DNA from 2 places in the Streptomyces sp. MCA2 genome. Region 2 is predicted to be linked to the other one. Evidence: riboswitches for the same ligand, from Rfam matches in the RefSeq annotation. Region 2 holds a riboswitch; the other holds the start of a gene.
The links. Region 2 has a riboswitch for glycine ahead of gcvP (aminomethyl-transferring glycine dehydrogenase). Riboswitches for the same ligand answer to the same signal wherever they lie in the genome.
Positions count from the first base shown of each region.

Region 1 (3,400 bases), on a different contig from region 2:
TGGCGGTGGAGTTCGGCGTCGACGGCGGCGGCGACGTCGGGGTCGAGCTCATGGAGGGAGCTGTTCAGAAGCGACATGAGTCTTTCCTGGGGAGTCAGGGGCGCGAGCGGGTCCCCTGGGCGGAGTCCGGGGGAGCTGTCACGCGGGCGGTGGCGGTCGGGGGGAGCCGGGTGGCTCAGCCGGTGATGAAGGCGGCGTACTCGTCGGCCGAGAGCAGGTCGCCCGGCTCACCGCTGATCTTCACCTTGAACAGCCAACCGCCCTCGAACGGGGCGGAGTTCACCAGCGAGGGGTCGTTGACGACGTCCTCGTTGATCTCGGTGATCTCACCGTCGACGGGCGAGTAGAGGTCGCTGACCGACTTGGTCGACTCCAGCTCGCCGCAGGTCTCGCCCGCCGCGACCGTGGCACCGACCTCGGGGAGCTGCACGTAGACGACGTCGCCGAGCGCGTTGGCCGCGTGCTCGGTGATGCCGACCGTCGAGACGCCTTCCTCGGCGCCCGACAGCCACTCGTGCTCCTTGCTGTAGCGCAGCTGCTGGGGGTTGCTCATGGCTCGATTCTCCTGTACGCGAGGGTGTGATCGTGAAGGGGGTCGCCCCCTGGGCACGGCCAGGGGGAGGGTCTTGCACCGTGAGACGCGCGGGCGCGCTGCCCGGGTCCGCCGCGGACGAACCGTTACTTCTGCCGCTTGTAGAACGGCAGAGCGGTGACCTCGTACGGCTCATGGCTTCCACGGATGTCCACACAGACACCCTCGGTACCCGGTGTGGCGTAGGCGGCGTCGACATAGGCGATGGCGACCGGCTTGCCGAGCGTCGGGGACGGCGCCCCGGACGTGACCTCACCGATGACCGTGCCGTCGGCCGTGACGACCGGGTACCCGGCGCGCGGGACCCGGCGGCCCCCGGCGACCAGCCCGACCAGCTTGCGCGGCGGCTGGGTCTCGGCGCGCTCGGCGGCCGCCGCCAGCGCCTCGCGGCCCACGAAGTCACCGCCGTTGGAGGTCTTCTCGAACTTCACGACCCGGCCCAGGCCCGCGTCGAACGGCGTCGTCGCGGTGGTCAGCTCATGCCCGTACAGCGGCATGCCGGCCTCCAGACGCAGCGTGTCGCGGCAGGACAGACCGCAGGGCACCAGACCGGCGTCCTTGCCGGCCTCGGTCAGCGCCTCCCAGAGGGCGACCGCGTCGGCCGGCCGGACGAACAGCTCGAAGCCGTCCTCACCGGTGTATCCGGTACGGGCGATCAGTGCCTCCACACCGGCGACCGTGCCGGGCAGTCCCGCGTAGTACTTGAGACCGTCCAGATCGGCGTCGGTGAGCGCCTTGAGGATGCCGGGGGACTCCGGGCCCTGCACCGCGAGCAGTGCGTAGGCGTCCCGGTCGTCGCGGATCGCGGCGTCGAAGCCGCCCGCGCGCGCGGTGAGCGCGTCCAGCACCACCTGGGCGTTGGAGGCGTTGGCGACGACCATGTACTCCTGGTCGGCCAGGCGGTAGACGATCAGGTCGTCGAGGATGCCGCCCTCGGCCTCGCAGATCATGGTGTAGCGGGCGCGGCCGGTCTTGACGCCGCCGATGTTGCCGACCAGCGCGTAGTCGAGGAGGTCGGCGGCCTGCGGGCCGGTGACGGTGATCTCGCCCATGTGGGAGAGGTCGAAGAGGCCGGCGCGGGTGCGGACGGCGACATGTTCGTCACGCTCGCTGCTGTAGCGGAGCGGCATGTCCCAGCCGGCGAAGTCGGTCATGGTGGCACCGAGCGCGCGATGGGTGGCGTCCAGCGCGGTACGGCGGGGGGCATCTGTCATGGTTCTGGGCTCCCAGGCATGGGTGACAAGACGTTCTCCCCATCTGTCATCGGAACCTGAGAGGTTCACCGGGATCGCGCGAACGGACCCGGTTTGCACCTTGGGTGGAGCCGCCCCGTAGGCCGGGCAGTGGCTCGCTTTTCAGATCTGCCTCGCCCGCGCGGTATAGGGGCCTGAGAGATTCAAGGGAGGACTTGCTCCTTCGGCGCCCCGCCATGGCGGCCGGGGACTCTCCCGCGCGGGTTCAAGCGGCCGGTATGGAGTTGGCCGTGCACGAGTAGCTGCGCTGGTGCACGTGGCGGCCACATCATTGCACGGGATCGCCGGATACAGGAGTCCCGGCCGCCGCCCCGCCCGTGACATGGGCAGATCGGACAATCTCCTTGATGGGCATTACCTTTTCTTGACACTCTGCGGGTAGGGGACGGACTCGAACCGGAGCAGAACCGGACGGGGAGGACGATCACGGTGCACAGCGAAGCGGCATGGGGGGCCACTTCCGGGGTCGCGCCCCCGGACGTCGGGCCGGCGGCGCCGCCGGTCATGGCCAGGACCGGGCGGCCGCCGCGGCCCGTGGTCCGGCCGGGGCGCGCCGCCGAGGCCGTGGACCTCCGGGGCGGGGGACGGGCGCGGGGCGCCGCCGAGCTGCGGTTTCCGGCCGGTGACCTGGTGGTGGTCTCCGGCCTGCCGGGCAGCGGCAAGAGCACCCTCATGCACCGTGTCGTGCCGCCGCTGGACGCGCACGGCGCCGCGGTGCACCGCATCGATTCGCAGGACGTCCGCGAGCGCTGGGCACGGGGCAGGCTGCGCCGGCTGCCGTACGCCCTCTACCGCCCGCTGGTCCGGGCCGCCCACTATCTGACGCTGCACCGTGCGCTGCGCTCCGGCGACAGCGTGGTGGTGCACGACTGCGGCACCCTGGCGTGGGTGCGCCGCTGGATCGCGCGGTCCGCGGCGCGCGGCGGCCGCGGGCTGCATCTGGTGCTGCTCGACGTGGCGCCCGAGGTGGCGCTGTCCGGCCAGGAGTCCCGGGGCCGCGGGGTGTCGGGGTACGCCTTCGCGCGGCACCGCGGGGCGGTGGGCCGGCTGGTCGGCGCGGCGGAGTCGGCCCGGCTGCCGAAGGGGTTCGGCTCGGCGGTACTTCTCGACCGGCGGGCGGCGAGCGCCCTGGAGACGGTCAGCTTCGACTGAACGGACCGGCATCCCGCCCCCCGGGTTCCGCCTCCCGCCTTCTCGTCTAGGGTCTTTGGCCAGATGGCGTGGTTGGGAACGGGTGGATACACATGACATTTCCGGAGCAGGGGATACCGCAGCTGGCATGGCCGGCGAACGAGCTCGAAGAGGTGCTGGCCGCGTCGGTCGGGCACCCGGGCGCCGGTGGCCGGATCGTCGAGGTACTGGGCCGCAGCCGGGTGTGGGTACCGCTGCCCAACGGCGGCGGCCCGGAGAGCGCGGGCCCCGGCACCCGCGGCCTCGATCTGCCCACGGTCGAGCTCGGCGGTGCGGCCTATGTCCCGGTCTACAGCTCCGAGCAGGAGTTCCTGCGGGTGGTCGGCTCGCACCTGTCCTTCACCGTCGCCCCGGCCCGGGAGTT
Region 1 covers NZ_JAMJFM010000005.1:58,526-61,925, forward strand. Annotated here, with positions in the region: gene glyA (serine hydroxymethyltransferase) at 1-77, opposite strand, end outside; gene gcvH (glycine cleavage system protein GcvH) at 176-553, opposite strand; gene gcvT (glycine cleavage system aminomethyltransferase GcvT) at 679-1,806, opposite strand; glycine riboswitch at 1,958-2,053, opposite strand; gene M8I34_RS05705 (AAA family ATPase) at 2,275-2,997, shown strand; gene M8I34_RS05710 (enhanced serine sensitivity protein SseB) at 3,090-3,400, shown strand, end outside.
Region 1: it holds a riboswitch for glycine, as region 2 does, so the genes downstream of both, gcvT (glycine cleavage system aminomethyltransferase GcvT) here and gcvP (aminomethyl-transferring glycine dehydrogenase) in region 2, are expected to answer to the same signal.

Region 2 (3,400 bases):
TTCTTCGCGGCCGCCGAGCAGGCGGCCAAGCCGAGCCTGCGCGGCAAACCCGTGGTGGTCGGCGGGATCGGGCCGCGCGGAGTGGTCTCCACGGCGTCGTACGAGGCCCGGGTGTTCGGTATCCGCTCCGCGATGCCCACGGCGCAGGCGCGCCGGCTGTGCCCCAACGCCGCCTATCTCACCCCTCGCTTCACGCTTTACCGCCAGGTGAGTGAGGCGGTGATGGAGCTGCTGCACGCGCTGTCGCCGCTCGTGGAGCCGCTGAGCCTGGACGAGGCGTTCGTCGATCTGGAAGCGGGCGGGGTGCCGCCCGAGACGGCCGCCGTGCGGGGCGTGGGGGAGCAGCTGCGCCGCGACATCCGCTCCGCCACGGGCCTGACCGGCTCGGTTGGCCTGGCGGGCGCGAAGTTGCTGGCGAAGATCGCGTCCGAGGCGGCCAAGCCGGACGGCCTGGTGGTGATCGAGCCCGGTACCGAACGGGAGCTGCTGGGGCCGATGACGGTGCGGACGCTGCCCGGGGTGGGGCCCGCGACGGCCGAGACGCTGCGCCGGGCCGGGATCCACACCGTCGCGGAGACCGCGGAGGCCGGTGAGGCCGAGCTGGTGCGGCTGCTGGGCAAGGCGCACGGCGCGGGGCTGTATGCGATGGCGCTGGGCCGGGACGACCGGCCGGTGGTGGCCGAGCGGGACGCGAAGTCCATCTCGGTCGAGGACACCTTCGAGGTCGATCTGACCGACCGGACCCGGGTGCGCAGCGAGGTGCTGCGGCTGGCCGACCGCTGCGTCCAGCGGCTGCGGGCGGCCGGGCGGTCGGGACGGACGGTGGTCATCAAGGTGCGCAACTACGACTTCTCGACGCTGACCCGCTCCGAGACGCTCCGGGGGCCCACCGACGACCCGGCGGTGATACGGGAGGCCGCGGCGCGGCTGCTGGAGATGGTGGACACCACCGGCGGGGTGCGGCTGCTGGGTGTGGGGGTCAGCGGACTGGCCGACTTCACACAGGAGGATCTGTTCGCCCAGGTGGCTACGGAGCGGGAGGCGGAGGAGACCGCGAAGGCCGCGGCGGCCGCGGCGGCGGAGCCGGCCGGCGGGGCGGAGCCGCACGAGGCCGAGGAGGAGCGGCCGCGGCGCTGGCATCCGGGGCTGGACGTGGTGCACGAGGAATTCGGCGCCGGCTGGGTGCAGGGCAGTGGGGTGGGGAGGGTGACCGTACGCTTCGAAACGCCGTGGTCCGCACCGGGAAGGGTGCGGACCTTTGCTGTCGAGGATCCGGCGCTGCGGCCGGGGGAGCCCTTGCCGCTGGTGCGCGGGGGGCCGGCGGACGGTCAGTCGTCCGAGCCGGCGATCTTGCCGAAGTTCTTGTCACCGGAGCCGGGGGAGGACACCGGGTCGGAGGTCGGGGAGGAGATATCCAGTCGGTAGTGGTGATAGAGCTGAAGTTCCTGCTCAGGGGAGAGGTGACGGCCGACGCCGAAGTCGGGCGCATCCTTGATCAACTTGCGGTCGTAAGGAATGTGCAGGCCCTCGCCGACCATCTTGCTGGGTTCGAGGGGGACGAACGCGTCCCGGCTGAAGAGTCCGGTACGCACGGCCGCCCACTCCGGTTCCCCCGTCGCGTCGTCGAGATATACCTCGTCGATCGTGCCTATTTTGGTGCCGTTACGGTCGAACGCTTTGCGGCCGATCAGGCTCCGGGGATCGATATCGGTTTGCACGGCCCCTCCAATTGGTCGCAACTGCCCTCTGACAACTACCAAACGGCACATTTCATGCCCTGGCCACTCGAAGGAGCCTTCGAGAGCGGCGCTGGTAGGCTGGCCAATGGCCGCAGACCCCGTGCGGGAGAGTCCTGTGTCGTTCGCGACCTGGGCGCCGAAGGAGCAAATCCTCCCCGGAATCTCTCAGGCACATGTACCGCATGGGTGAGGTCACTCTGGAAAGCAGGGCGGGCGACGGAAGGCACAGTGCCGGGGCCCCTCCTCACCGACGGTGAAAGCCGGGCCGCCTCGTGCGGGCCGGTGAAACTCTCAGGTTGAGATGACAGAGGGGGAGGCCGTCCGGGCACCCGCGTCGCGGTGCCCCTCGCAGGTCGTACCGACCAGGAGGCCCCCGCAGATGACCACCAATCGCATCTCCTTGACCGAGCTGGAACGGGGCACCCCGTTCGAGCGCCGTCACATCGGTCCCGACCACGAGGCGCAGGCGAAGATGCTCGCGCACGTCGGGTTCGGTTCGCTGGACGAGCTCACCGCCACCGCCGTCCCCGATGTGATCAAGAGCGCGGAGGCGCTCGGCCTGCCGCAGGCCCGTACCGAGGCCGAGGTGCTCCAGGAGCTGCACGGCCTCGCGGACCGTAACCAGGTGCTGGCGTCCATGATCGGACTCGGCTACTACGGCACGTTCACGCCGCCCGTGATCCTGCGCAACGTCATGGAGAACCCGGCCTGGTACACGGCGTACACCCCCTACCAGCCGGAGATCTCGCAGGGCCGCCTCGAGGCGCTGCTGAACTTCCAGACGATGGTCGCCGAGCTGACCGGACTGCCCACCTCCGGCGCCTCCCTGCTGGACGAGGGCACCGCGGCCGCCGAGGCGATGGCCCTCTCCCGCCGGGTCGGCAAGGTCAAGCAGGGCGTCTTCCTGATCGACGCCGACTGCCTGCCGCAGACCACCGCCGTGATCCAGACCCGCGCGGAGCCCACCGGCGTCGAGGTCGTGGTCGCGGACCTGTCCGACGGCATTCCGGCCGAGATCGCCGAGCGCGGGGTGTTCGGCGTGCTGCTCCAGTACCCGGGCGCCTCCGGTGCGGTGAGCGACCCCCGCGCCGTCATCGAGCAGGCCCACGAGCTGGGCGCGATCGTCACCGTCGCCGCCGATCTGCTGGCCCTGACGCTGCTGACCTCGCCCGGTGAGCTCGGCGCGGACATCGCCGTCGGCACCACCCAGCGCTTCGGCGTCCCGATGGGCTTCGGCGGACCGCACGCCGGCTTCATGGCCGTACGCGACCAGTTCGCCCGCAGCCTGCCCGGACGTCTGGTGGGCGTCTCCGTCGACGCCGACGGCAGCAAGGCCTACCGCCTCGCGCTCCAGACCCGTGAGCAGCACATCCGCCGGGAGAAGGCCACCAGCAACATCTGCACGGCGCAGGTGCTGCTCGCCGTCATGGCCGGCATGTACGCGGTCTACCACGGGCCCGAGGGCCTGCGGACGATCGCCCGGCGCACCCACCGCTACGCCGCGGTCCTCGCCGAGGGCCTGCGGGCCGGCGGGGTGGAGATCGTCCACGGCGCGTACTTCGACACGCTGACCGCGCGGGTGCCCGGCCGGGCCGCCGAGGTCGTCGCGGCCGCCCGCGAGGCCGGTGTCAACCTCCGGCAGGTCGACGCCGACCTGGTCG
Region 2 covers NZ_JAMJFM010000031.1:9,004-12,403, forward strand. Annotated here, with positions in the region: gene M8I34_RS24355 (DNA polymerase IV) at 1-1,425, shown strand, start outside; gene M8I34_RS24360 (PRC-barrel domain-containing protein) at 1,329-1,718, opposite strand; glycine riboswitch at 1,833-1,930, shown strand; gene gcvP (aminomethyl-transferring glycine dehydrogenase) at 2,119-3,400, shown strand, end outside.